One region of the Bacillus sp. BACIII genome, then DNA from elsewhere that is predicted to be linked to it. Evidence: a T-box and tRNA genes for the amino acid it is inferred to sense, from the RefSeq annotation. Region 1 holds a T-box; the other holds one or more tRNA genes.
What was found. The T-box of region 1 lies ahead of serS (serine--tRNA ligase). A T-box ahead of a tRNA ligase gene usually reads a tRNA of that ligase, here a tRNA-Ser.

Region 1 (7,604 bases):
AGGGGCGTCAGAGAAGACAAAAGTTGTATTGGATCGCAATTTGCGCCATTTCGCTGATGTATTGAGACGGCAGCACGATATTGAAGCAGATACCGTAAAAGGCGCGGGTGCCGCAGGAGGTTTAGGCGCAGGGCTGATCGCCTTCTTACAAGCAGAACTTCAAAGCGGGATTGACGTTGTATTAGATACACTGTCCTTTTCAGATCAGATAAAAGGCGCTGACCTTATCATCACCGGAGAGGGGCAGATTGACGGACAAACAATATTCGGCAAAACCCCCGCCGGGATCGCCGCACGTGCAGCTGCTCAAAAAATTCCCGTTATCGCGTTGGCGGGTTCCTTGGGAAAAGATTTTGAACATGTATACAACGGAGGCATAACAGCTGTATTTTCTATCGTGCCGGGCGCTGTAAGTCTTGAAGACGCCTTAGCGTCAGGACGTTTTAACCTTGAAAGCACAGCTCGGAATATCGCCGCTTTATACCAAACAGCAAAAAAGGCGCGCCTCTAGGGCGCACCTTTTTATGGTTTGATGACTTCTTTATTTCCCATATAAGGACGAAGCACTTTCGGAATGACAACACTTCCGTCTTCCTGCTGGTAGTTTTCCAAGATGGCAGCTACTGTTCTGCCGACTGCCAGACCGGAACCGTTTAATGTATGCACATGCTCCGGCTTGCCTTTCGCTTCGCGTCTGAATCGAATGTTTGCGCGTCTCGCCTGGAAGGCCTCAAAGTTGCTGCAAGAAGAAATTTCACGATATGTGTCTTGGCTTGGAATCCATACTTCAATATCGTACTTTTTCGCAGCTGTAAAGCCGAGATCTCCGGTACACATGCTCATGACACGATACGGCAGTTCTAGCAGCTGAAGCACCCGTTCAGCTTGATTTGTTAATTTTTCAAGCTCCTCATAAGAATCTTCCGGCTTCACGAATTTCACAAGCTCAACCTTGTTGAATTGATGCTGGCGGATCAAACCGCGTGTATCACGGCCGGCAGATCCCGCTTCTGAACGGAAGCAGGCGCTGAATGCGGCATAATTAATCGGGAGGTCCTCGCCGGATAAGATTTCATCGCGGTGCATATTTGTGATCGGCACTTCCGCCGTCGGAATTAAGAAATAATCCTCTTCCCTGATTTTAAAAGCATCCTCTTCAAATTTAGGAAGCTGTCCCGTCCCTGTCATGCTCGTACGGTTTACCATATAAGGAGGAATGACTTCAGTGTAATCATACTCATCAACGTGAAGATCCAGCATAAAGTTGTAGAGCGCGCGTTCGAGACGGGCCCCTAGTCCTTTATAAAACACAAACCGGCTTCCCGTTACTTTTGAAGCGCGTTCGAAATCAAGGATGTTCAAGCGGTCAGCGATATCCCAATGCGGTTTCGGCTCATATGCAAATGCCGGCGCCTCTCCCCACTTGCGGATTTCAATGTTATCATCTTCCGTTTCCCCTACAGGCACTGAATCGTGCGGGATGTTCGGAATAGACAGAAGGATGGTTTCGAGCGTGGTTTCCACCGTGCGAAGCTCTTCATCAAGCTTCTTAATTTCTTCGCCTGCTTCACGCATCTCTTTAATAATATGATCAGCGTCTTTTTTCTCCCGTTTCAAAACGGCGACCTGCTGAGATACTTCGTTGCGTTTCCCCTTCAGTTCTTCTACTTTGCCGATAAGTTCTCTTCTTTTTTTATCAAGCTCTTCAAACTTGTCAAAGTCAGATAAGTCTTCGCCTTTAGGAATGAGCTTCGCTTTTACTTCTTGAAAATTGGCTCTCAGGACCTTCGTATCAATCATACTTAACAACTCCTATCTGTTTTATCGAAAATAAAAAAGAGCCCTCATCCCCTAAAAGGGACGAGAGCTCTCGCGTTGCCACCCTGATTGAAAACAAGCTTACACTTGCTTCCCGCTTTAACACATAACGGTTTTCCCGTAAATGCCTACTTGTTTTCAGCATTTCGCTCAAGGACGGATTCGGACAGCATCTTCCACCGATTCGCACCACCCATCGGCTCTCTTTGAAAGAGAGGCTTCCTACTGCTTCCTGTCAACGCTTTTCGATCTTTATTTGTGTTTATAATGTACTATAAGTATCATCGGTTTTCAACTGTTTTATACAGCTGTTTCCCGCTTATACTTTTCCGCCATCTTCACAAACAGCTCTGTCACCCGGTGGTCATCCGTCAGTTCAGGATGGAACGAGCAGCCGAGCAAATGCCCCTGCTTTGCAGCCACGATGCGTCCGTTATGCTCACAAAGCACTTCAACATCTTCTCCGGCTTCTAAAATGTGCGGCGCACGAATAAATACACCCGTAAACGGCTCATCAATGCCTTTAATCCTCAGGTCAGCTTCAAAGCTGTCGACCTGACGGCCAAAGGAATTACGCTCGACAACCACATTTAACAGCCCTAAATGAGCATGATCGGTTCCCGCAATCTCTTTGGCTAAAATAATCAGACCGGCGCATGTGCCGAACATCGGCTTGCCTTGAGCGGCAAACTCGCGAAGCGGCTCCATAAAATGATACGTATCCATTAAACGCCGCATCGTCGTGCTTTCTCCGCCCGGCAGGATTAAGCCGTCGATGTCATTCAGCTGTTCAGGACGCTTAATGACAACACCTTTTGAACCACATGCTTCAATTGAACGAATATGTTCTCTTACTGCTCCTTGAAGTCCAAGTACACCAATTGTTAACATGCTTCCAGCTCTCCTATGGTTTTACCAGCCGCGTTCTTGCATACGCTGTTCCGGCAATAGATTTGAGATTTCGATTCCTTTCATCGCTGTTCCCAATTCTTTAGAAAGCTCAGCGATCAGTTTGTAATCTGTGTAGTGAGTCGTTGCTTCCACAATTGCTTTGGCGAATTTAGCAGGGTTGTCTGATTTAAAAATACCTGAACCGACAAATACGCCGTCAGCGCCCAGCTGCATCATCAATGCCGCATCAGCAGGCGTCGCCACTCCGCCGGCAGCAAAGTTGACAACAGGCAATTTGCCGTCACGTTTGATTTGAAGAAGCAGCTCATAGGGAGCACCGAGGTTTTTCGCTTCAGTCATCAGCTCATCATCGCTCATCGCCGCAACTTTGCGCACTTGCGCGTTTACTTTTCTCATATGACGGACAGCTTCCACAATGTTTCCTGTTCCCGGTTCGCCTTTTGTACGAAGCATGGAGGCTCCTTCAGCGATACGGCGCGTTGCTTCGCCGAGATCACGGCATCCGCATACGAACGGAACAGTATATTCATTTTTATTTAAATGAAATTCTTCGTCAGCAGGAGTCAGAACTTCACTTTCATCAATATAATCTACTCCCATTGCTTCAAGGACACGCGCTTCAACGATATGTCCGATACGCGCTTTTGCCATTACGGGAATGGATACAGCATTCATTACTTCTTCAACGATCGTCGGGTCAGCCATGCGGGCTACACCGCCGGCAGCACGAATATCAGCCGGAACTCGTTCTAACGCCATTACGGCAACAGCTCCCGCCTCTTCCGCAATCTTCGCTTGTTCAGCATTTACAACGTCCATGATGACGCCGCCTTTTTGCATTTCCGCCATTCCGCGTTTTACACGGTCAGTACCTGTTTGAGCCATTATTTGGTCCCCCTAGTCAATGTATAGTTAGATAATGTCTATCTCTTATTGTATCCCAGAAATACAATATTTCATATGGATATTCTTATTTTACAGTGTGACGGAAGAGATAGATATCATTTTTTACTAACAATTTGGTTTTTTCAGTATATTAAGCAAAAGAGCCCTAACTTTCATCAGAGCTCTTTCTTATTTCTTAAAACCAGCCTGTTACCGTATCAACGGCGCTGTTCCAGATTCCGGAGAAGAAACCGCCGATGCCGCGCATCATCTGAACAAACCAGTTTGCTTTATCTACATCATTTTTCGTTACAAGATTCACGCTGAACTCTTTGGATTTGAGGAAGCCGTAGTCTTTGTCACTGCCTTTGTATGTAACTTTCAGCGTTCCGACTTTCGTCCCTTTTTTCACAGGAGCCGTGATTTCTTTTTTATCTAAGGTCACTTCGGCTTTATAGTTCTTTTCATCCCCGCTTTTCACAGGAATAGAAAGCGCCTTATCAGTCACAATATCGACTTGCTTGTCTTTCCCTTTGTCAACGTCAATCGTTTTGTGCCCTTTTACTTGAGAGCCTTCAGGGTAAAGGTCTTTCATTGAGAAATTGCTGTTAAATGCGTAATCGAGCATTTTTTTCGTTTCATCAAATCGTCCGGTATGCAGGTTGCCTTTTGCGTTTAACACAACGGTGATGACCCGCATTCCGTTCCGCTGTGCGGTGCTTGTAAAACAAGATCCCGCAGAATCAGTAGAACCCGTTTTTAACCCGTCAACGCCGGGATATTCAGAAACAAGGCCTTTTAACATGAAGTTCCAGTTCGGCATGTCCATTTCATCATCAGTGCCGGCTCTGAATTTCGTCTTAGCGATGCTTGTTGTTTTCAGAACTTCCGGATAATCAGTGATCAGGCGGTCTGCAAGAAGCGCCATGTCTTTAGCAGAAACTTCACTCTCTTCTTTAACGCCTTCTCCTTGCGGCTGTTTGCCGTGAAGGTCTTCATTCACAAGCCCGGTGGCATTTTTAAAATCATAGTTTGTCATGCCTAATTCTTTGGCTTTCGCATTCATTTCAGCGACAAATTTCGTTTCAGTTCCGGCAAGAATTTCAGCAACAGCGATCGCGGCTCCGTTAGCAGAGTAAATCGCCATGGCTTGATACAGTTCTTTGACTGTGTATTTGCCGTCTTTCCGAAGAGGGACGTTTGATAAACTGTTGTCTTGAGAAATTTCATAGACATAATCATCAGGAGTATACGTTTGATCCCATTTCACTTTTCCTTCTTTAATGGCTTCCAGAAGCAGATATTCAGTCATCATTTTTGTCATGCTGGCAATCGGCAGTCTTTTGTCTGCATTTTTACTGTATAAAATTTTTCCCGATGAAGCCTCAATCATTATCGCAGCTGAAGCATTGACATCAACCGGGTCATTGCCGGCTGCCTCCGCTTTAGACATTGGAACAAAGCAAGTTGCGGCCAGTGCCAGTACCACTAATGACACTAACAGCTGTTTCCATTTCGTGATGTTCAATCTTACGACCTCCGTCATTCATTTTAAATCTATAATTAAGCCGTTAAGGACATATTCAAATTCAAAACACAACAGTATAAATTTTATCACACTCGATATAAAAAAAATAGACAGAGTCAGCGACCCTGTCAAATGTTTTTTATTTGTAACAATTATGAGATTGTGTAGTTTGGTGATTCTTTCGTAATTTGGACATCATGCGGATGGCTTTCGCGAAGACCGGCACCTGTCATACGGATGAATTGAGCCTCTTCTCTTAAAGCGCGCAAGTCTTTTGAACCGCAGTATCCCATGCCTGAACGAAGACCGCCGACAAGCTGATACACTGTTTCTTCTACAGGACCTTTGTACGGAGTCCTTCCTTCGATACCTTCAGGGACGAATTTCTTATTTTCTTCTTGGAAATATCGGTCTTTACTGCCTTTTTCCATGGCAGCGACAGAACCCATACCGCGGTACACTTTAAATCTTCTGCCTTGATAGATTTCAGTCTCTCCCGGGCTTTCTGAAGTACCGGCAAGCAGGCTTCCGAGCATTACGGCATGTCCGCCGGATGCCAATGCTTTCGTAATATCACCGGAGAATTTAATACCGCCGTCCGCGATAATTGTTGCGCCGTGTTTTCTTGCTTCAGTGGCACAATCATAAATGGCAGTGATTTGCGGTACGCCTACACCTGCAACGACGCGTGTCGTACAGATGGAACCAGGTCCGATTCCCACTTTTACAATGTTTGCTCCGGCTTCAATCAAAGCCTTTGTCGCTTCAGCCGTTGCCACATTTCCTGCGATAATGTTCAGTTCAGGATATGTTTCACGAATTTTCGCAACTGTGTTCAGTACGCCTCTGGAATGTCCATGAGCCGTATCGACCACAATCACGTCGACATTCGCTTCAACAAGCTTGCTGACGCGTGTCATTGTATCGCCTGTCACGCCTACCGCAGCGCCGACAATAAGGCGTCCGTGTTCATCTTTAGATGAATTCGGGAATTCGATAACCTTTTCAATATCTTTGATCGTGATAAGACCTTTTAATTTATTTTGGTCATCCACTAATGGAAGTTTTTCAATTTTATGTTTCTGTAAGATTTTTTCTGCTTCGTCTAATGTGGTGCCTACAGGAGCCGTAACCAGCTCTTCTTTTGTCATGACATCACTGATTTTCATTGAATAATCAGAGATAAAGCGAAGATCACGGTTTGTAATGATACCGACAAGCTTTTGATCGTCTTTATTATCTACGATCGGAACACCGGAAATTCTGTATTTCCCCATCAAATGCTCCGCATCGAATACTTGATGATCAGGTGTTAAAAAGAAGGGATTTGTAATAACGCCCCGTTCAGAACGTTTGACTTTGTCAACATGTTCAGCCTGCTGTTCGATGGACATGTTTTTATGGATAATGCCCAAGCCGCCCTGTCTGGCCATCGCAATCGCCATAGCTGATTCTGTTACTGTATCCATTCCTGCACTGATGACAGGAATATTAAGCTTTAACGTTTTTGTCAGTTCAACAGATAAATCCACATCACGCGGAAGTACGTCTGATTGAGCCGGTACGAGCAGTACATCATCGAACGTTAAGCCTTCTTTTGAAAATTTACTTTCCCACATTAGTAAATCCCCCTCTTTTCGGCAAAATATTATATGTAGATTATCAACTAGAAAACGGCATGTCAAGGAAGCGAAGAAGAGTTGAAATATTTAGATAAAGGAAAGGGTTTAAAAATACACATGAGAGACCTTGAGTGGAAAGAGTTGTCATTATTTTATTCCGTAGAATCCTCCCAGAAATTCCTAAATAGAGTCTATACAGAAAGAGGAATGGAAGAACCAAAACGATATGCGTTTAAAAACAGTGAACGTTTCATATTTTTTATCAAACACGCCGAGTCCTTTTATAAACAGGCATCTCTGTCCCCTTTAGAAATTAAGCCTATTCTGTTGTTTTACGGGATGTCACAATTGCTGAAAGCCTGTCTTCTGACTACAGATCCAAGCTATCCGAGTCACGCCTCAGTACTCGCACATGGCGTGACTGCCCGGAAACGCAAAAAGCAAAATTACAGTTTTAGGGATGATGAAGTGAAGGTGCAGCGCAATGGCTTATGTATTCATGTCATGAATCACTTATTCGGAATAGCGGGTCTTGAGGAAGAACGGTATACAATGAAAAAACTGCTGACAGCCATTCCCGAATTGCACACTGTATTTCATTTTCAAGAGAAAAAGAATTGGCTGACGAAAGTAGAGCTGAAAGATGACCTTGTTTTAGTTCCTGAACATACGGTGATTCAGTACAATATGTCTGACTCCCGCTTTGCAGAATATATCAGTCATCATTTGAATTGGTCTTTTGTCAGGAAAAGCCATAACCATTTGGTTTTTGAGGCTGATCCGCTAGATACTGAACCTTGGTCTTCGCCAAACTTAGCGTTTCACTTAGAGAGAAATCA
Region 2 (22,667 bases), 1.4 Mb from region 1:
GTGAACGCGGAATCAAATTTTGATCTTTAATTGGATTAACTGGTAAAGACGGGAGGATAATATTTCCCCCCTGCTTATCAAAATAACCGGTCAGGCTATAAAGGATACATAATGCTCGATTGGTTGATGAACTATTTACATGCTGTTCTAAGCCATTCCATGAATAATAAGATATCGGATCTCCATCGCTTAATAATTCCCCAAGTTCCACTAATTTTTCATATGGAACACCCGTTATTTTTTCCACCTTTTCTATCGTGAAAGAAGAGACTCTTTTCATTAATTGAGAAAAAACAGTTTCTGAAGAAACGCTTTCATTTGTATATTCACCTGTAAGCAAAATATTTTCTGACCATGTTTGAGGATCTTCCCGGGTATCAATTTTATATGGCTTCTCATTCTTATCAAGAGCTAAAAATTCATATGGATGATGATTTTCCGGCCGAAGGAATTTCCCCGTTTGCTTATCCACTAAGAAGGGGGCATTGGTCCAATTAAGCAGAAATTTATGATCAAATGAATGATTCTCAATTAAAAAGCGAATACAGCCTAATATTAAGGCACTATCAGTTCCATGATTCGGAGCAATCCATAAATCTGCCGCTGCAGCTGTCGTTGTTCGACGCGGGTCAATTACTACTAGTTTGCTCCCTCTTTTTTTCGCTCCCATGAGCCTTTTCCATGTCTGAAGATTCGTATCAGCTGGATTGTGTCCCCATATCAATATTAAATCAGCATGTTCAAAGTCGGGTTGAGGCAATCCAACACCGTACGTGTATTTTGATCCCTCATCCCTCGCCCATTGGCAGACATTTGTATGGGAAATATAGTTGGGAGTGCCGTAAAGATTCATCAAGCGATGCAGGTATGGCCCCCAGTTAAAACTTCCGCTCGCACCAACAGTTGGAAAAGTGTATGATACCGATTCTGCCCCTGTTTCAGAACTGATCTGTTTCAACTTATCAGTAATGGTTTGTATGGCTTCTTCCCATTTTATTCTTTTCCATTTCGGTTCTTCCCCTTTTGGATTCGTTCTTTTTAAAGGGAAAAGAATACGATCAGGATGATTGATTATCTGAGGGGCTGACGCTCCTTTTGGACAGATTCCCCCATTCGGATGACTTTTATCGGGAATCACCTTTTTTAACCGATCATTTTCCGTAATGGAAATAACCCCGCATTTTGAAACGCATTGCGAACAAAACCCCGATCTTCTTTTTTCACTAGTATTCATCATACTTCTCTCCTTTTTAAGGTTGAGTTGATTAGTGATAACAAAAAACTAGGAACCTTTTCGGTCGAACATCTCAAATAAGGATCACATATTCTAGAATTCCTTGTGATTCTTATCCAGCTCTTGTTGAATGTCTTCCGCTTGTCTACGGTTATTGTTATTATCTTGAAGTTTCATTCTCTTTTATGGTACATTAGATTTCATCATAAATAAAATGCATATTAATCATATGGGAGATAACAAGAACGATATGAATAGATCACAAATTCAACTGATTGTTAAGATATCGGAAACAGGAAGTTTTACAAAAGCTGGTGAAGAACTACACATGACACAACCTGCGGTAAGTCGTGCCGTAGCAACGATTGAATCGGAATTAGGGACGAAGTTAATTAAGAGAAATAAGAAGAACGGATTGTTTTTTACGGATGTAGGAGAGCGTGTCTTAATTAAATTTAGAAATATCCTGGGTGAATTACAGAAAGTAGATGAATTAATTGCAGCTGAACAAGGATTAGAAATAGGCAAGGTTCATATTGGAGCTTACCCAACTGCGTGCAAAAGGTTTATCCCAAAAATTATACGGACAATGGAAGATAAGTATCCTGGTCTTGAAGTTAAGATTTCGGAAGGAAGTGTAGATCAAGTCAAAGAATGGTTACGTTCTAAATGTGTTGATGTAGGAATGATTATTCCTCCTGTAGAAGATTTCGATATCGTGCCCTTAATGAAAGATCAATTGATTGTCATTATGCACTCGAGTCATCCTTTATATCAGAAAGAAACAATAGGTATTCCCGACTTACAAGATGAGGATATATTACTTGGAAGAGGCGGTTATGAGGTACAAATTCACTCTTTATTCAAAGATTTTAAATTGAAACCTAATGTACGGTTTGTCATTGATTATATAGACACAGCATTATGTATGGTACAAGAAGGATTAGGAATTACAATCACAACGAAAAAAAATATTCTATCACTACCGGAAAATGTCGTTTTTCGTGAATTAAAGCCAAACACGTTTAGAGAAATCGGTATAGCTGTTCCAGATATGAAAGATATCTCTAAAGCAACAGATGTCTTTATCCAAACAGCTCGTACTCTTTTCGCTAATGAAAGTGATTAGCATAAAAAAATACCTGGGGTCTACAACCCTTGGTATCATTGAGATGCGGCCGAGAGGACATGAACCTCCGCGGGTTATTCACCCACTAGGCCCTCAACATAGTAAATCCATATCACTGGTTATGAAAGCTTGTTTTCATTACACTCTCTATTGTGCCCATGTAGATTGCAAACATGTCATTAATGTCAAGTCATGAACTCCTAATGGATATTTAATAACTCATTTTCAATGAAAAACTGAACTCTGATAATTAGTCGAGATTCTAAGATATACACGGACCAATCGACCTTCCCTTTTTTTGGAAACCCAATGGTTCCCTCTTGTTTTGATGTTGTTTTTTTCAAAAAGTTATTGACACAAAAAAAATATCATGTTATTATTATAAATTTGATATCTCACTCCATATATGGTAACCTTAAGTTGAGTTACCATATATGGAGGTGGATGATATGTTTCAAATTGGCGATAACATCGTTTATCCAATGCACGGAGCAGGTATAATTGAAGCCATAGAAGAAAAAGAATTCTTAGAGGAAAAAGAACATTATTATGTCATAAAAATGTCAATCAGTCATATGACAGTTATGATTCCAACGCGTAAAATATTGAGTTTAAATATACGACCAGTTACTGATATACTTGCATTAAAACACATTATGCACATTTTTCAGCATGGAGAATCAGATAAGTTACTGCCGTGGAAACAAAGATATAAAGTAAACACAGACAAAATAAAAACGGGTAAAATACAAGAAGGTGCTGAAGTTGTACGTGATTTAATGCGTATGAAGAAAGAAAAAGCACTTAATGCAAGCGAAAAAAAAATGTTGGATAATGCATATGAATTTTTGATTAGTGAACTGGAAGTCATTAAAGGAATCACTGAAAATCAAATAAAAAGTTTCTGTTAAGGCTAATGTGTTTTGCATTCCAAAACACCCTTAAGTTTTCAGAAAATTACGATTAAACGTTTAACTTCTTCAACTTACTTTTAGAACATTAACCTCTTTTATTACTCCTGCAATCTAATCTGTTTTATTTTTAAATTTCTTCAACGAACATTTGAATTTTTATCAAAAACTCGATGGAATAGTCACTTGATTTTTGTAATCCTGATTCACACTGGCACGGACAAGGAGCCGTAAGGATGGGAGAGAGGCAGGGCTTTCATTGTTTTAGGTCTAAGTGATTATTTCCAGAAGAAAAAACAACCACTCCCCTCTTTATCTTTAAGAATTTCTTACATCTCTTGCGACAGTGAATAGCAGTTGTTTATCTTCTTTTCATAAAAGAGATGTGCGAATTGTAACAAAGAATTATCTTAAGAACATAAAAACAAATCATTTATATATATTCCACATATCGTCAATCCGGTATGTTATACTGTAAACAATCCTTTGAGGTTTTAAACCTTTTTCTTACCTTGTAGCATCTGTCCCTACTCGAACGTTGAGTAGGGTTTTTTTATTCAGTATGATACAGAGAACATAAAAAAACAGGCCCTATATAAAGAGCCTGTTTGTATAAACGATTAAAGATTAAGCAGTTTTTTGAACATTAGCAGCTTGAGCTCCACGAGCACCTTGCTCAACGTCAAACGATACTTTTTGACCTTCGTCTAAAGATTTGAATCCGTCACTTTGGATTGCAGAAAAGTGTACGAATACGTCATCTCCATTTTCACGTTCGATAAATCCAAAACCTTTTTCTGCATTAAACCATTTAACTGTACCTTGTTCCATTTTTGTTGCCTCCTAGTGTGTTACACATTGTATTACTATCCTTGCCCAAAGTATCATCAAGACGAAAAGTCGATATTCATACTATCCTTTACACGAACAAAAATAATTCTCCTTTATCATAACACGAAACGGAAATAACTGCAAATTAATCTCATGTTTCATTTTGTTAAACGTGTCGATACGAGTGCAAAATAAGATGCCTATTAATAACGATGGTTTGAAAACACCGTGAAAATGGATCACGAGTGTCTTCAAAAAAGCTCAGCTGTTTCTTGTTCAAGTACAAGATATTTTTTTAAAAGAAGGGCTGTTCACTGGTATAGCTTTGTTTCTGCACATGTTTCCAAACGATGACTCAGGTATCCCTCTATTTTTAACGGTATTATTTCCTTCACTTGTAATGTTTGTTGCTCAAACAATCAATGTTTACGGTCTAAATAAACCGATTACCATAGGGGAGCATGGAGAGAGTTTGGCCCGATAAAGAGCCGGGTATAATCTTCATACGCTTTTTGTATCCCGGCTGGCCATTGCTAATAAAGATTTAATCGAGATGGAGATCATTTTCTGACCTTCAATCATTTTACATAGGATGAGGAAAGATACTTATCATACATGGAGTATGACAGCTGGAACTTCAAAGACAACAAAACGGGTTCTATACTTAGATTAAGAACAGCAGGGAAGGTGAAGCTTTTAAAAATGAATGAACAAAACCTAAGGACTTTGAGAAAACTGGTTACCCCTTATGAAAAGTCCGATTTACAAAAAAGTATTTATCAAATCATTAACACATTGGTGCCATTTTTCCTGTTATGGTGTTTGGCCTATAAGAGCTTATCGATTTCTTATATTCTTACATTAGCGATTTCTGTCGTTGCAGCAGGTTTTTTAGTGAGAACCTTCATTATCTTTCATGATTGCTGCCACTATTCCTTTTTTAAGAACCGAAAGGCGAATCGAATCCTTGGAACAATTACAGGAATTCTAACGCTGCATCCGTTTGATCATTGGGCACACGATCATTCTGTCCATCATGCGACAAGCAGCAACCTGGACAAACGCGGTACAGGCGATATTTGGGTACTGACCGTTGATGAATATAAGGAAGTCTCAACTAAGACAAAAATAATGTACCGTTTGTACAGAAATCCGTTTGTTATGTTTATTATCGGACCGATTTACGTCTTCGGGATAACCAATCGTTTTAATCGTAAAGAGGCAAAACGCAAAGAACGGATGAATACATATGTAACGAACCTGGGGATCGTCGCTTTGGCAGCACTTTTATGTTGGGCTATCGGCTGGCAAAACTTTCTGCTGGTCCAGACGCCAATTTTTATGATATCGGGATCCCTCGGAATTTGGATGTTTTATATTCAGCATACGTTTGAGGATTCATATTTCGAAGAAGATGAGCAGTGGGAATATGTAAAAGCAGCAGTTGAAGGAAGCTCTTTTTATAAGCTTCCAAAAGTCATGCAATGGTTAACAGGCAATATCGGTTTCCATCATGTTCATCATTTAAGCCCAAGAGTCCCAAACTATAAGCTTGAAATCGTACATAACAACACTGAACCATTGCAAAACGTTCCGACCATCACACTGGCAACAAGTCTTAAGTCGTTAAAGTTCCGCCTATGGGATGAAGAAGGCAAAAAATTTGTTGGTTTTAACCACTTTAAAAAAACGTCTAAAAGCCATGTATCAGCTCGGCTGGGAACGGATTAAAAACACTCCCATAATCGCTGATAATGGGCAGTGTATCTTGCAGAATAAAAGTGCAGACTCGCGCAAAGATTTTGTGCAGAGATCAGCACTTTTTTAATGCCCAATGCACTTACAACAAAAAATACCAAGGGTGTCAAAACCCTTGGTATCATTGAGATGCGGCTGAGAGCCTTTGTTTCTGCTCAATAACTTATTCAGCTTCTCCAACAACTGTAAAGCGTTCATTTATATGTTTTGGATTTTCGATTTCATCCAATACTGCAATTGCATAGTCTGCATAGCTGATATAACTTTCGCCTTTCGAATTCACAAGAAGATGATCTTTTCCTGACTGATAAAATCCAGTTCTTTTCCCGTCTGGGTCAAATACCGCTGAAGGACTGATAAATGTCCAGTTAATATCAGAAGTTTCCTTTAGCTCTTGCAAGTTACGACCTTGCCCTTTAGCTGTTGGAATAAAAATCTCCGGGAAATCAGGTGTATCCATTACACTGACAGTTTTATTTTCGTCTACATAAAGACTCCCTGCTCCGCCTACAATTACGGCTCTTGTATCCATTCCTTTTAATGCCCTAATTAATGCCCGGCCAGCATCTACATGTGCCTGTTCTTCTCCTAATGGAGCACCGAAGGCATTAACTGCTACATCTAACTTTTTTAGATCATCCGATGTAAGATCAATTATATTTTTTTCAATGATTGCGATCTTTTCCTCTTTAAGTTTTGTAGCATCTCTTACAATTGCAGTTACTTCATGTCCCCTGCTTACCGCTTCTTTCAAGATAAGACTTCCAGCTTTTCCGGTTGCACCAATGATTCCAATTTTCAATTTCCAGTCCTCCTAATAATTCGAAATTTAAAATGTAACCATATTGATTACATGTAATAATTTTAGTTACAACTTATTTATTTGTCAATACTTTTATCATCTTGAAGCATATTAGAGTAAAATAAACTTGTAATACATTCGGTTACAAGTGTACTATAAAGAGTGTAAAGTAATGAGGATGGTGAAGAAATCATGTCTATTAGCAGCCGTTTTGCTGTAGGAATTCATATATTGGCTCTTATTGAAATAAATGCAGACGGAATTAGCACTTCTGAATTTTTAGCTGGAAGTGTAAATACAAATCCCGCCTTAATAAGAAAAATTATGGGAATGCTGAAAAAAGCAGGTTTAGTAAATGTACGGCCAGGTATTGCAGGAGCCGAATTAGCGAAGGATTTAACTGAAATCACCTTACTTGATGTTTATAGAGCAGTTAACGTTGTTCAAGATAAAGAATTGTTTAGTATACATGAAAATCCCAATCCTCAATGTCCTGTAGGCCGGAACATTCAAAGTACAATTGGTCCAATATTTGAAATCGCCCAATCTGCCTTGGAAAAAGCTCTTGGACATATAACAATTGAGGATGTGGTAAAGGATATTATTGAAAAGGAGAAATTGACCAATAATTGTTAAATAACTCCTGGAAAATCTTTTATCAGACTGGGGATAAGAAAATCAATAAAACAAAAAGGGACTGGATCATATTGAATCCAGCCCCGTATTGATATTAATTTTTTGATTAAAAAATGGCTTTTCATGAACAAAAAAAGAGCAGACTCAGAGTCCACTCAATTAATTAAGATGATTGCTCAATTCATCCAGACACCTATAAAAAATGAAAGGTGACGATGATATGCCACCACAAAGGTCATTTAGCGTTTAATTAATACTGATAACTCACCTTCAAACACTTTTTCCTCTTTCTGATTATAGGTAGATAACAATACAGTAAGTATCCCCGTCTGGCTTTTATTTGGTTTTTTATCAATAACCTTAACAATAGTGTTCAGTTTATCATTAGGGTAAACGGGTACTAGGAATTTTATATTATTCATTCCTGTCCCAGCAATAATATCGTCTTCATGACACCCTTCTTCAATCCAAAGCTTAAAAGTAATAGATAACGTTTGTATTCCAGAAGCAATAATTCCATTAAATCTGCCCATTTTTGCTTTTTCTTCATTTAAATGCATGTATTGTGGGTCATACACTTCTGCAAAATTCATTATATTCTCTTTTGTTAATTCAAAAGATTTAGTTTGAAAAACCTGCCCGATGGTGAATTCATCCAACTTCATAAATAAATCTCCTAGAATCTAAACTTTATTATTAAATCTACGTAGCATTTTAACATACTGGCTCTCACACAACAACTTAACGGTAAAACAATTGTTCCCCTATCAGGAATGAACAAGCACATTGTTTTTGTTTCCTTGCCTTTAACCTCTTTATAATCAGGTGTTTTCTTATAAAGACCAAGGCGGTCGCCATCACCATCACCCAGCATATGTGCCATTTCCTCATAAGAATCTCCAAGCTTCTCATAATAAGAATAAGCAGTCAGCCTACGAGAACTTTCTTCTGGCTGATAAAACGCAAGTTGAATATATTTCCCGTCATCATATACACGAATTATGGCGTTATCTCTTTTGTGCTCATCTGAATCTGCTCGCATTTCTTTTCTGACTTTCTTCTCCTGCTTCATCACTTCATTAATCATTATCATATTTACTACCGCCGCACGCAGTCAGCAGAAGGATGAAGGTGACTGACAAATCATACGACCTACTATAAGTAAGTGGACAGTAACAGATAAATTTTTATAAACAAAAAATACCAAGGGTATCAAAACCCTTGGTATCATTGATGCGGCCGAGAGGACTTGAATCTCCGCGGGTTATTCACCCGCTAGGCCCACCATCTATATTCATAAAACTATTGCTCAGTTGTCAGCATGTTAAGTAAATTACGAATTTCCTTGTTATAACTTTTAATTTCTTCTTCATTACAACCGGTTTTATCAAATACTGCATTAGGAATCAATGTGACTTTTTCTTTAAACTCATTCCCTTCAGTTGTTAACGTAATAATTACACTTCGTTCATCCTCTTTTGAACGCTCTCTTATAATAAGACCTCGCTCCTCAAGTCGTTTTAAAACTGGAGTTAATGTTCCGGAGTCTAGATATAATTCTTCGCCTAAACCTTTAACAGATATTTTTTCCTTCTCCCACAAAACAAGAAGAACCAAATACTGCGGATAAGTAATTCCTAATTCTTTTAAGAGAGGATGGTATAACTTTATCATTTCACGGGAAGCTGCATAAATCGCAAAACATAGATGATTACTTAACAGTAATTTATCATCCTTCTTCATGTTAAATCCCTCACAATATTTATATTCATTATTACACATAATAGCACAAGAATTACATTAAGTAAAATTGAATGACTAACAATTTAATTAATCATAACTTATACTATGATCTCCTATTTTCTCAATATGGTTATTATGTACACTAACTTTAAACTGCCATTTAATTACGAATTTAAATTGAGAACAATTGAATTTTTAAAAATTTAATTGACAACGCTAGTTATATTGATTAAAATTCAATTGTGTTAAATTTAATTTATAGGAGTGTTTGATGATGACAGTATATTTTACAGCAGAAGCTACAACGAAAGGCGGAAGAGAAGGTCATGTAAAATCTAATGATCTTATGATTGATTTGGATTTAGCTATGCCAAAACCAAATCAAGTATCCACGGCGACAAATCCAGAACAATTATTTGCGGCAGGCTATTCAGCTTGTTATGACAGTGCTCTTCATTTAGCAGCCCAAAGAAAACGATTAAAAATCGAATCAGCAGTTACTGGTAAAGTAAGTTTATTAAAAGATGAAAGTGATAATGGTTATAAACTCGGAGTTGTTTTGGAGGTGGAAATTCAAGGGGTATCTCAAGAGCAAGCAGAAGAATTAACACATGCAGCTCATCAAGTATGTCCATATTCTAAAGCTACTCGCGGAAATATTGATGTACAAATCATTACAACAGCAATGTAAGACAAAAGATGCCAAGATGGAATAAAAAATAATGATTAAAACATATAGGTGACCAACCTTCAAATAAGGAGTGAGATTTATGTTAAAGAAAGTACAATTAGAAAAAGCAGCTCAAGAATTTGCAGAAGCAACCGCGAACCCACCCTATCTATTCGACCTTGGACCTGAGAAAGGACGAGAAGCTGTAGATGAGGTCCAATCTGACCCAATTGATAAACTGCCAGTTGATATTGAAGATATTATGATTTCAGGAGGACCGAGCGGACAGGTATCAGTAAGAATAATGCGCCCACAGAATGCGCCTGCGCACCTTCCTGTCATCGTGTACATTCATGGGGCCGGCTGGGTATTTGGTAATGAGCATACACATGATCGGCTCATCCGTGAGCTAGCAGTTGGAGCACAAGCTGCTATTGTCTTTCCAAATTACACCTTATCTCCAGAAGCAAAATATCCGACAGCCATTGAAGAAATCTATGCAGTAGTGAAGTGGGCAGCTGAAAATGGCCGTGAGAACGGCATGATTCCCGAGAGTCTAACAATTGCAGGTGATAGTGTTGGAGGCAATATGACTGCTGCTGTCACGCTAATGGCCAAAGCACGAGGTGACTTGAATATCCGACAACAATTACTTTTCTATCCGGTAACAGACGCTTCTTTCGATACGGAATCCTATCACCAGTTTGCTACAGGATACTTTTTACGCAAGGACGCGATGATGTGGTTTTGGGATCAGTACACAACCAATTCGAATGAGCGTGCTGAAATTACAGCATCACCTCTACGTGCAACTTCTGAGCAGCTTCAAGGGCTCCCGCCTGCATTGATTATCACAGCTGAAGCTGATGTACTTCGTGACGAGGGAGAAGCATATGCCAATAAACTTCGTGAAGCTGGTGTTCCGGTCACTGCCGTACGTTTCCAAGGTATCATTCACGATTTCGTGATGCTCAACGCCTTAGCTAAAACTGAAGCTGCGCGCGGAGCAATTGATCTTGCCACAGCCTGGTTGCGTAAAGGGTTTTAATTCACATTGTTTCGTCACATAGAGGCCGCTGCAAAAAAATAAAAAACAAACAGATCCACTCAAATAATTGAGTGGATCGTATATTGATTTAATCACTTATCGCAAATATATTCACGTTGGAATAATGGAACTTTTGATGAGCTTTTTAATCAAAAAGAGAAACATCCAACAGATCATACCAGCCAAAGCGGTTAGTGATATATCCTTGGGCTGTGGTTGGTATTTTCTGCAGACTATTTGGAGAAATGATTCCCCTTCATACAGCTCTATTGTGAATATTATCACATTCGAAAACAAACTTTTATTTCTCCAAAGTATCCTAAACCTTTAATATTAGTTCTTCCATTACGGCTTCCAATATGTTTATTATAAGATTGAGGTCGTTCCTAAGAATTATTTACTGATTCTATCTTTATTACCCCACAATCAGGTGAAACAAAACACTATAAACGTAGCATACCTTTTTAAAATCTGACAAGCCCAACAGGGTGATAGAAACCCGGCTAAAGCCCAGCTAGTCATTGGATAGAAGAAATTTTTTTGTTTTTCCCAAGGAATAACCGTCTGTGTTTAATCTTGCCCAATTAGAAAGAAAAAGAGCAGGAGTAATCCTGCTCTTTCATTCAAAACTTTAATTTGTATGAAGAATTTCGTATACCTTTTCGACTTTCTTTACCTATTAATCAGTATGCAGACTACAACAGAAATAAGTAGCACCGGGTATGAAATAATGGATGCATTTAAACAGGCCAATCACCGACAATTGAATTTATTGCATGACACCTAACAAAATTATTTTTTAAATCCAGCTGGAAATAAAGAAACATTTCTTAGGTAATGATTTTATTTTTGATCGGCTATTTCTTACAGCTAAATCCAGATATCATTTTCAGCTGTTTGATCAGTTATTTCTTGCCCGGTATTCACAACACCTTTAGGTTCTGCAAGCAAAATTTCACACTCTGATTCTGCATAAGGTTTATGTTCAACATTTTTCGGTATGACAAACATTTCACCTTCATTTAATTTTACTTCTCCATCATGAAATTCAATGATTAAATTATCCCCAATGACAATAAAGACTAATAATTACTAAAATTTTAGCAAACCCCAATATTCATTATCTCAATTATTGTTTAACTAACTGGTAATTGTAACAGTAAACTCATGTTTATGAAAAGTTATAACACCCGAAAATTTTCCAATTCAAGTCTGTTTAACCAGTTATGAACCAATGAATTAAATACATCGGTTTGTTCGATTTGCAGGTTGTGACCAGCCATATCAAGTACTGCAAAAGTTGCCCTTGGGTAATCTTCGAGTAGTCGCCATGCATCGTGGTATCCGACTACATTGTCCTGACGCCCTGTGATAATTAGCGTGGGATACTCAAGTTTAGATGAAATATCGAAGGTAAACCCATATCCATTTTGACGAATGTTGTTTATGAATTCATAATTTGTTTGTTTAGAAGGAAGTAAAATTTCATTTCGAAACCTCTCCCATTCAGTTTTACCTTGCACAATCCCCATAGAGCAAAATTCATCCGCCTCCTCTGAAGACAAATGTGATATCAAGTCGCTGTCTCTTTTTAAAACAGTCTTCTGCGGTACTACCCTTTCATCGAATTCGGGTATAGTTAATGGTGCCATCAGCAGTAATCCACGAACTGTTTCCTGACGTGAACGAACGATACCTCTGGCAATGTACCCTCCATATGAATTACCACAAACAATAAACTGTTGATCAGGAATAATTTCGTCCAAAAGACGCAATATCGCTTCTAAAATATCATCAGAGTTCCGAATAGACGGTTGTGGCTTAGAATGTCCCATACCCGGTAAGTCTATGTATATTCTCTTCCAACCGCTTCGTTTCTCGAATAACGGTTCCATTGCATGTAACATCACCTGATGGTCAAGTGTCCAACCATGCAACATAACGATCGGATATCCCTCTCCAATTACTTTATGGTAAATCGACATGTATTTGTTTCCCCTTCCCTGTAATCCTAATGTTTCGTTATGAACATTTAATCTTTTCATATATTTATCACAATTTTAACAAACTTTTAACTGAACTTGGTAAGTTGAACAAGGATTAAACATTGAATTTTGACAATCGCAAACTGTCATATGTGTCCGTCATATCAAAAGAATCTGTAATGTGTTGTTTAGCGCTTTCGTTACGGCGACTATCGACAAATAAGAACCAAGCAAAGTATTGGCCAGATACGTTGAATATTTTGATCACTTTGAACTTTAATTAAGTGGGCAGTTTGTGAGCAGTAGATCATTTAAAAATAAGCACAAAAAAATACCAAGGATCTCTCTATTACCCTAGGTATCATTGATGCGGCCGAGAGGACTTGAACCTTCACGGGTTATTCACCCGCTGGGCCCTCAACCTAGTAAAAACCTATCATGAGTTACAAAAACTTTTATTCAAAGCATCTGTTTATTTTATTTATACTTATTTTCATCATTTTTCATGAATTCTGAGCACAAATTGGGCACCGATTAGAGACCAAGGAACTCTACATTTCATCAAGAAATATGTACTCATTGCCCTGTTGTAATTAGTTTTAAGCCCTCGCTCTATGCCCCCTGCATTCAGTATTCGATGTAACTTTGAAATTAAGTTTATTAAAATCTATCACAAACCCTTATTTTCACAACACATAATTTGTTTCAGCCTCCCTTGCGAATACCGGATCAATGCTCAGCTTTAAGATAGTCAACCAATTTCTCCGCACTGTTCTTAACATCTTCTTTTGAAAGGTGAAGTGTCCCATATTGTGTAAAGGCAGGAAGAAAACGCATTCCTATATAGTTAGCAGTGACTTGAAACGGTCTGATAAGCTCGCTGATCGTGATATTATATTCTCCGCCTGCTTGATAATCAGATTCCGGTGCGCCTAAGGAGATAGCTAAGAGCAGTTCTTTTCCATGCAATTTAGTACCTCCAGTTCCATAAGCCCAGCCATGTGTTAACACATCATCTTCCCATTGTTTGAGTAACGCGGGACTGCTGTACCAATACATTGGGAACTGAAAAACGATACGCTCATGATCTAACAGGAGCTGCTGCTCTTTTTCTACATCAATGATAAAATTAGGGTATTCACCGTACAGGTCATGAACCGTAATGTCATTCTCTTGCTTTAAACGATTCATCCAGGTTTTGTTGACAGCGGACGTTTCCAAATTAGGGTGTATAACGATAACCAATGTTTTCATTTGACTGATTATCCTTTCTTCGCCGATTAGTTATTATTGCTTTTGCGATAATGAATTGATTCTAATTTTAAAATAGCAACTTTATTACACCTATTTTATCCCTTTTCATAAATTCAGGGCAACTAATTGGGCAGCAATTATAGTCAAAAAAAGGCCTACCCTTTTAAAAAGATTAAGCCTTTTTAGTACCCTCGTGCGCCTACCCTATCAGCAGCCACTTTGACTTCTGTACATTGATCATCTTGCAAATAAGTTATTGAAAATACACTACTTAAAATCTCCGCTGTCAAAAGAATCCGCCTGATTTTCATTAATAATCTCCCCTTGTTTAATTTTTCGTCTTGCTTCAATACTCATACGATAATATTCATTAGAGAGCATTAAATTTCCTTTTTGTATTAATTTAGGAAGGAGGGCTCGACCAATTACTCCAGTCCCCCAGCAACAATGATCTTCATACTATTTCTTATTTACCTGCTAATCTTGAAGCAGCTTCTTCAACTTCTTTATTTGCTTTTTGTAATACACCCTCCGGATTTAGTACATCTGTTCCTTGCACTCGGATAGTTTGATAATCCTCAATACCTAAGAAATTGAACATTGATTTCAGGTATTTATGAGAGTATTCAACTTCTGTATACCAATCATTATTTGTATAGATTCCTCCACTTGCTTGGATGACAAGCATTCTTCGTCCGTCTTTAAGCAGACCCACTGAGCCAGTGTCCGTATATTTAAATGTTTCACGTGCGATCATGATATTGTCCATATAGTCTTTTAATTTTGATGGAATATTGAAATTATGCAAAGGTAAAACGATGACATATGTTTTTGCGCTTTTGAATTGTTCCAATACTTCTGTCATGCGTTCTGTTACTTTTTGTTCCTCGCTTGTCAGTTCTTCGCCCTTGCCTGCCTTTTCCCATGCGCTTAAAACTGTTTTATCAATCATAGGCACTTCATCACTATATAAGTTAATTTGCTCAAGCTCTTCACTCTCTGGAATTAATTCTTTGTAAGCCTCTAAAAAGTGGTTCATTACCCCTAAACTGTATGACGATGTATCATCTACTTTTGGATGTGCGTTAATGATAAGTGTTTTGCTCATTTGAAACTCTCCTTTTAATTTATATTAAAGACTAAGTTAATCGACGATTAATCCGATCTCTAATATAAACCCTGTATTTTTTTTTGTCAAACGGAACAAATAATATACCTAAAGAAGGGTTTTATGATTGACTATCACCAAAAATACTCCTAAGATACAATGTGATAACCCTTAAAATCAAAAGCAGGTGAGTTTATATGCAGTATAGTGTTGGGGTTGAATATGCTTTACATTGCCTGGTTTATTTAATAGATGTTCCCTCCAAGGAAAGTGTCGGGATTCGGGACCTTGCAGAGTTCCAAGGACTTTCAGAAACATTTCTTTCAAAAGTTTTCGGTAAATTATCTAAAGCTGGTATTGTAAATTCTGTCCCTGGTGTAAAGGGAGGATATAGGTTAGCAAAAACCCCAGAAGATATTTCCTTTTGGGATGTAATAGAGGCTGTTGAAGGGCCAAAACCCATTTTTCAATGTAAAAATATTGTAAGCAATGGTCTGCTTTATCGAGACAAATGCAACTCCTGTGAATCCAGCAATTCCTCTTGTACAATTAACTTGGTAATGCTTGAAGCAGAAGAACACATGCGTAAGTATCTTCGTAATAAAACGCTCGCATGGTTAAATAAAGAATTGGACGTAGTATTGCCTAAAAAAACTAGGATAGATACTCGGGAATACTTCATAAAAAAAAGCTCTGACTAAATTAATGAGTCAGAGCTTTTTTGTGCTTAAAGATGCCTTTAAACAAGAATAACAATCTTCTTATTTAACGGACTAATTTCAAAAAAGGAAGGAGAAATGTAAAATGAAAGCATGAATGACACTGTATCTTAGGCTCGCTTGAGGAATTAGCTTTTTAACTTCTGCTGCCGATCGATTCGGAATATGGGGGGACACCTGGCAAGCCTAATGTCGTATAGGGAAATATTGAAAATTACACGGATGATGTTGCTGCCTTAACTCCTTTTATACCAGATGCTCTTGTACCGATAGCAGGATGGATAGCAACTATTTTTGAAACCATCTTAGGAATACTTTTGATCATTGGTTTCAAAACAAGAATAACTGCTGTATGAGTGGTGCTATGTTGATTATTTTCGCTCTAGGTTTAACAGTAGGAACAGGTTTTAAGACTTCCTCTTGACTATTCTGTCTGCATCTGCAGGTGCATTCATATTAATTAATTTAAAAAATACCCTATAGTATAGATGCTTTACTGATGAAAAAAACTATAGAGGCTAAATCATTTTCACTAGAGTCAGACAAATAGCCCTCAAACCTCCAAAAAATAGGGAAAGAAATATTGAAGCATAAAAAAGGAGCAGACTAAAGTCTACTCGGGCTTTCTGTGCGGAATCTTTATTTAATGCGGATATGATTTAGCTTTACCATCAATCTGTCGGTGAACCTTCGGAGGCTGCCCCTCGTATCAGGGTCTAATGGAAGATTGGCTCTTGCGGCTATGGTTTCTGCCACCTCCTGAATCGACATGTTGTCTGTTTGGAGGTGATCCGCAAAAACTGGTGATGACAATCCTTCAATGCAACGGCCGATTTGTTTGGCGGCCCATGAATTTTTTCCTTCTGCTCTTGTGCGCAGCCGTTTTAACAAGGCTTCCTTTGAAGCCATTAGTGTAAAGTGGTGAACCGTCTGACCGTCATGTCTAAGTCTGCCGATGATCTCATAAAAGTATTCAGGATGTACAATCGTCATAGGCACAATGATGATGCCACGGTATGTATCGGTCAGAGAGGCTAACAGGCGGTTATTGAACGTCCGCCATAAGGGATAGCTTTGAAAATCGTCTTCCGCGATCTCCGGCGGTATCATGGAGCGCAGCGCAAAACCCATCTTCTCAGGATCATACACATAAGATGCTTTCAGCCTTCTGTGCAGTTCGAAGGCGGTTTGTGTTTTTCCAGAACCGAAAGCCCCGTTTATCCAAATGATCATCTCCATTTCTCCCTTCTTATTTATCATACAAAAAAAGCCTCGAGCAGACATATAAATCTACTCTTCCAACTTTGTTTCTTTTCCTTTAACTTCTTCATAATCAGGTGTTTTCTTATACAGATCAAGTCGGTCGCCATCCCCATCACCCGGCATATGTGCCATTTCCTCAAAAGAATCTCCAAGCTTCTCATAATAAGAATAGGTAGTAAGCTTGCGAGAACTTTCTTCTGGCTGATAAAACGCAAGTTGAATATACTTCCCGTCATCATATACACGAATTATGGCGTTATCTCTCTTGTACTCATCAGAAGCAGCTCTCATTTCTTTTCTGGCTTTCTTCTTCTGCTTAATTACTTCATTAATTGCATTATCATATTTACTACCGCCGCACGCAGTCAGCAGAAGCAAAGCGAATATATTAAGGAAAATAAAAAGGTTCTTCAAAAAGAGATAGCTGACAAATCATACGACCTACTATAAATAAGTGGACAGTAACAGATAAATGTCTATAAACAAAAAATACCAAGGGTATCTAAACCCTTGGTATCATTGGGATGCGGCCGAGAGGACTTGAACCTCCACGGGTTATTCACCCACTAGGCCCTCAACCTAGCGCGTCTGCCATTCCGCCACGACCGCGTGCTATGAAGCTGTTTTTCCACTAAGCATGTAAGCTAGTGTTCAGCATTTTGAAAAGAAAGTGCGGGTGAAGGGACTCGAACCCCCACGTCGTAAGACACTAGATCCTAAGTCTAGCGCGTCTGCCAATTCCGCCACACCCGCGTGACAAGTGGTGAGCCATGAAGGACTCGAACCTTCGACCCTCTGATTAAAAGTCAGATGCTCTACCAACTGAGCTAATGGCTCGCTCTATAAAAGTGATTCAAAATTTTAAAATAAAATGGCTGGGCTAGCTGGATTCGAACCAACGCATGACGGAGTCAAAGTCCGTTGCCTTACCGCTTGGCTATAGCCCAACGAAGGTAAATGGTGACCCGTACGGGATTCGAACCCGTGTTACCGCCGTGAAAGGGCGGTGTCTTAACCGCTTGACCAACGGGCCGTCTGGTTGAGAACTTATCTGGCGGAGAAGGAGGGATTTGAACCCTCGCGCCGCTTACGCGACCTACACCCTTAGCAGGGGCGCCTCTTCAGCCACTTGAGTACTTCTCCATATGGCTCCACAGGCAGGATTCGAACCTGCGACCGATCGGTTAACAGCCGATAGCTCTACCACTGAGCTACTGTGGAATAATCAGACTTCCTTCATTATAAATGATGCGACATATTGTGTCAATAAGCAACATTTATTTTTTGAGAAAGTGTCGTTGTCTCTCAACGACTTTTATAATTTAACATAGAACATTAAAATGAGTCAAGCCTTTTTAAAAAAATCTTTTGATTTTTCCTCTGCATTTTCCGCAGGCATATCTTTCCGGATTCATTGCCCGCTTCTTTATATACTGTTGGCCGCAGGCCGTGCATCTATACATATATGTTTTCTTTTGTGTCTTTTTTGTTTGGAGCGGCGTGCAGAATCTCGGCGCTCCGACTTTCTGAAGCAGGTCTCTGAAGTCTTTGTCTCTGTGCTTGTACCCTTTTCCTTCAAGGTGAAGGTGATAATGGCAAAGCTCGTGTTTGATGATGCCTACCAGCTCGCTCTGGCCGTGTTCGAGCAGATATTTGCGGTTTAATTCGATGTTATGGGAAGACAGCATGTACCGGCCGCCTGTCGTTTTCAGCCGGTCATTGAAAAAGGCCCGGTGACGGAACGGCTTCCCGAAATCCTGTGCAGAGATGTCTTCCGTCAGCTTTTGAAGTTGTTCGTTATCCATATGTGCACCCCGCTTAAAAACATCGAACGGGACAATTTACCGTTCGCATACAATATGTTAAAACCGCCCTCTAACTAAAAGCTGAGGAGGAATGAGCCATGCCGAATTGGCTGATGAAACAAATGCAAAAAGCGTTTTTAGAAAAGGACAATTATCAAATCAAACTGCTGAACCAGTGCTGGTATTTCTACAGAAAAAAACACTGCTCGTAAGCAGTGCTTTTATTTTACCATAGACAGCGACACCCTGCCTTTTTGCACGTCCACCCCTTCGACCCATACGGTGACAATGTCTCCGACCGATACGATGTCGAGAGGATGTTTGACGAACTGATTGCTCAGTTTTGAGATGTGCACAAGCCCGTCTTGCTTGACGCCGATATCGACGAAAGCGCCGAAATCTACAACGTTGCGGACGGTGCCCTGCAATTCCATTCCTTCCTTTAAATCCTCAAGCTGCAGAACGTCTTTTTTCAGCAAAGGCTTCGGCACTTCGTCACGGGGATCGCGTTCCGGCCTTGTCAGCTGTTCGCAAATATCTGCAAGTGTAATTTCCCCTATACCGAGCTCCTCAGCCGTCTCAGACAGCGGCAGTGCGCTGATTTTCTCTTTTACGTCCGCGCTTCCGATCTGATCTGCAGTGAGCTGCAGTTTTTTGAGCAGCGCCTTTGTCTCTTTATAGCTTTCCGGGTGTATCCCGGTGCGGTCAAGCGGCTCCTGGCCTCCGGGCACTCTCAAGAAGCCGATGCATTGTTCATATGTTTTTGCGCCGAGGCGCGGGATTTCTTTCAGCTCTTTACGATTTGTAAATTTGCCGAGTTCTTCCCTTTTTTTGACGATATTGCCGGCGACGGTTTTGGATAATCCGGCTACATATTGAAGCAGCGCGGCGGATGCTGTGTTGACATTTACCCCGACTTGGTTGACGACGGTTTCTACGACAAAACGGAGAGATTCGTTTAATTGCTTTTGGCTGACATCATGCTGGTATTGCCCGACACCGACGGATTTAGGATCAATTTTTACAAGCTCGGCCAGCGGGTCCTGCAATCTCCGCGCGATGGAGACGGCGCTGCGCTCTTCGACTTGAAAATCCGGAAATTCCTCACGGGCGATTTCTGACGCGGAATACACGCTTGCTCCAGCCTCATTGACGATGACGTAATAAATGTCCCGCTCTGTTTCTTTTAACACATCAACGACGAATTGCTCTGTCTCCCTTGATGCCGTTCCGTTTCCGATCGCCACAACCTCGACTTCGTACCGGTCCAGCAATTCTTTGATTTTTTTCCGGGCTTCCGCTGTCTTTTTGACGGGAGCGTGCGGATAAATGACGTCGATTTTCAGCACTTTTCCCGTCTCGTCAACGACTGCCAGTTTGCACCCCGTACGGAAGGCCGGATCGACGCCGAGCACGACTTTTCCCTTCATCGGCGGCTGCAGCAGGAGCTTACGCAGGTTTTCAGCGAAAATATGGATCGCCTGCGCGTCTGCTTTTTCTGACAACTCTTTGCGGATGTCACGCTCAATAGCCGGCTGGATCAGGCGTTTGTAACTGTCCTCAATGGCTTCTTTCAGCGTTTCTTTCACAGGCGTTTCACGGTGTTTGATGATTTGCTTTTCTAAATAAGCTTTTATCTGATCGGCGGGCGGTTCGATCGCAATCTTTAAAATGCCTTCTTTTTCACCGCGGTTCATCGCGAGCACTCTGTGAGGAACGACCTTTTGAATCGGCTCTTCGTACTCATAGTACATTTCATAGACGTTTTTCTCGTCGTCTGCGGCTGACTTGCCTGCCGCGGATGTGAGAATTCCTTTTTTATACGTTTCCTGGCGGATCCACTTTCTGAAATGAGGATCATCCGAGATTTGTTCGGCTATGATGTGCTTCGCGCCTTCAATAACTTCTTCCCTTGTGGCGACTTCCTTTTCTGCATTGATATATTGATCAGCGGTTTCGTGAAGACGGTTGTCTTTCGGGAGTGAAAGAATATAGTCCGCAAGCGGTTCAAGCCCTTTGCTTTTGGCGACGGTCGCTTTTGTTTTCCGTTTTTGTTTAAAGGGACGGTATAAATCCTCGACTTCCTGAAGCTTGGCCGCATGTTCGATTTTTTGCTTCAGTCCGTCCGTCAGCTTGTCCTGTTCGGCGATCAATCTGATGACTTCTTCTTTCCGCTGCGTCAGGTTTTGTATGTACTGCCACCGCTCGGAGATTGCCTGAATCTGCACCTCATCCATTGAACCGGTCTGCTCTTTTCGGTACCGCGCAATAAACGGAACGGTATTGCCGTCTTCAAGCAGGCGGATGACACTTTCGACATGTTTTTGGGATAACGCTGTTTCTTCAGCAATTTGTTTTTTCAAAAGGGCTAATGTTTCCATCTCACCAAAGCCTCCATCTCTTCATTCTTTCTCTAGTGTATCAAAAAACGGCGGAACATAAAAAAAGCAGCCTTACGATAAAAGCTGCCCGAGAATATAGGTCAAATCATCACGTCTGGATGTTGTGTACGGATGAATTGATTTTGATATATCTTCTATTGAGTGTCCCTGCTTTAAGCAGGTGCGGATATGCGGAACCTCCAGCCCATCCGTGTAGATGATGAATGTCGCCCCTTTTTCGTATGATGACGTATACGTTTTGTATTTTTGCGGTTTGCCTGAGAGGTAACCCGAAATCGGGAGCGGATGAAAGACTTCGCCTGATGGGGAGTGCAGAAAGAAACGGACATTCCCGATCGAACAGTATGTCAGTTCTCTTTTGGTGAAATTGATTTTTAAGATGGAGGCAGTCGCCCCTCTTTTGTTTTTCATCGCTTGGTTACAGCGCTCAATGATGCTTTCCACATCCTCATCCGCATATGCTTCCACGATGTCTTTAATAGCTGAGGAGGATTCGTTGGCAAGGGATCCGCTGCCGAGACCGTCGGCTACCGCGCAAACCAATTCCTCTTCATCCGCCTTCATGAAAAAGCTGTCCCCGCATATGGACTTGCCTTCTTTATTTAATTGGTATACAAGAGTTTGAACATGTTCGTTTTCTTCAACCTGAATCATTACATTAGCTCCATGGAGGGATCTCCAATCAAGGCCTCTCTCAGTTTTTTCACCGCTTTCCGCTGAAGGCGCGAGACGTGCATTTGAGATATTCCGAGAATGTCCCCTGTTTCTTTTTGGCTTTTATTTTGCACAAATGTTAGATCGATAATTTGTTTTTCGCGTTCAGACAGCACATGAAGCACGCTTTGGATCATCATCTGCTGGTTGACGCGTTCGTATCCTTCCTCGTGCGAACCGACGATATCAAGGATCGTGACGGTGCTTCCGTCTGCATCCGCTTCGATGCTGTGATCGACAGACAGCGCCTGATAGCTTTTTCCCATCTCCATCGTTTCAAGCACTTCCTCTTCTGACACATCGAGAAAGGCTGCGATTTCTTCGACTTTCGGCGACCGCTGTGTCTCTGTCGTCAGCTGATCCACCGCCATTTTAATGCGCGGCCCGAGTTCCTTAATTCGTCTCGGGACGTGTACACTCCATGTTTTATCTCGGAGAAAGCGTTTGATCTCGCCGATAATGGTCGGAATCGCAAATGCCTCAAAGGATTTGCCGACCTCCGGATCATAGCGTTTAATGGCGCCGAGAAGCCCGATCATCCCGACCTGGCGGAGATCCTCGTGAAAGCTTTTTCCTTTTGAATATTTCTTTGCCAGCATTTCGACGAGATTGGTATACACCTCGACGAGTGTCTCCTGGGCTTTTTTATTATCAT

Region 2: it has a tRNA-Ser gene. The T-box ahead of serS (serine--tRNA ligase) is inferred to sense a tRNA for this amino acid. The anticodon was not compared.

Annotation. Positions count from the first base shown of each region.
Region 1 is NZ_CM174437.1:5,268-12,871, reverse strand. Features, by position in the region: gene ACXN9U_RS00060 (glycerate kinase) at 1-511, shown strand, start outside; gene serS (serine--tRNA ligase) at 523-1,800, opposite strand; T-box leader at 1,854-2,066, opposite strand; gene pdxT (pyridoxal 5'-phosphate synthase glutaminase subunit PdxT) at 2,119-2,709, opposite strand; gene pdxS (pyridoxal 5'-phosphate synthase lyase subunit PdxS) at 2,731-3,615, opposite strand; gene dacA (D-alanyl-D-alanine carboxypeptidase) at 3,812-5,143, opposite strand; gene guaB (IMP dehydrogenase) at 5,296-6,762, opposite strand; gene ACXN9U_RS00030 (YaaC family protein) at 6,883-7,604, shown strand, end outside.
Region 2 is NZ_CM174437.1:2,472,699-2,495,365, forward strand. Features, by position in the region: gene ACXN9U_RS11955 (molybdopterin-containing oxidoreductase family protein) at 1-1,234, opposite strand, end outside; gene ACXN9U_RS11960 (LysR family transcriptional regulator) at 1,485-2,363, shown strand; gene ACXN9U_RS11965 (CarD family transcriptional regulator) at 2,813-3,274, shown strand; gene cspC (cold shock protein CspC) at 3,902-4,105, opposite strand; gene desA (Delta(5) desaturase DesA) at 4,808-5,836, shown strand; gene ACXN9U_RS11980 (NAD(P)-dependent oxidoreductase) at 6,027-6,665, opposite strand; gene ACXN9U_RS11985 (Rrf2 family transcriptional regulator) at 6,858-7,301, shown strand; gene ACXN9U_RS11990 (MaoC family dehydratase) at 7,541-7,966, opposite strand; partial or broken gene ACXN9U_RS11995 (cystatin-like fold lipoprotein) at 8,092-8,443, opposite strand; gene ACXN9U_RS12000 (MarR family winged helix-turn-helix transcriptional regulator) at 8,604-9,044, opposite strand; gene ACXN9U_RS12005 (organic hydroperoxide resistance protein) at 9,316-9,735, shown strand; gene ACXN9U_RS12010 (alpha/beta hydrolase) at 9,815-10,762, shown strand; partial or broken gene ACXN9U_RS12015 (cupin domain-containing protein) at 11,633-11,845, opposite strand; gene ACXN9U_RS12020 (alpha/beta fold hydrolase) at 11,944-12,747, opposite strand; partial or broken gene ACXN9U_RS12025 (IS1595 family transposase) at 12,863-12,985, opposite strand; gene ACXN9U_RS12030 (NAD(P)H-dependent oxidoreductase) at 13,477-14,001, opposite strand; gene ACXN9U_RS12035 (phosphatase) at 14,184-14,312, opposite strand; partial or broken gene ACXN9U_RS12040 (tetratricopeptide repeat protein) at 14,269-14,397, opposite strand; gene ACXN9U_RS12045 (FMN-dependent NADH-azoreductase) at 14,468-15,109, opposite strand; gene ACXN9U_RS12050 (RrF2 family transcriptional regulator) at 15,307-15,810, shown strand; gene ACXN9U_RS12055 (hypothetical protein) at 16,131-16,184, shown strand; gene tmrB (tunicamycin resistance ATP-binding TmrB) at 16,468-17,061, opposite strand; gene ACXN9U_RS12065 (cystatin-like fold lipoprotein) at 17,119-17,505, opposite strand; tRNA gene ACXN9U_RS12070 (tRNA-Leu) at 17,617-17,700, opposite strand; tRNA gene ACXN9U_RS12075 (tRNA-Leu) at 17,763-17,844, opposite strand; tRNA gene ACXN9U_RS12080 (tRNA-Lys) at 17,853-17,928, opposite strand; tRNA gene ACXN9U_RS12085 (tRNA-Gln) at 17,964-18,038, opposite strand; tRNA gene ACXN9U_RS12090 (tRNA-Glu) at 18,050-18,124, opposite strand; tRNA gene ACXN9U_RS12095 (tRNA-Ser) at 18,144-18,234, opposite strand; tRNA gene ACXN9U_RS12100 (tRNA-Asn) at 18,238-18,312, opposite strand; gene ACXN9U_RS12105 (SprT family protein) at 18,447-18,896, opposite strand; gene cmpA (cortex morphogenetic protein CmpA) at 18,995-19,108, shown strand; gene ACXN9U_RS12115 (Tex family protein) at 19,118-21,277, opposite strand; gene rsbX (phosphoserine phosphatase RsbX) at 21,350-21,952, opposite strand; gene sigB (RNA polymerase sigma factor SigB) at 21,952-22,667, opposite strand, start outside.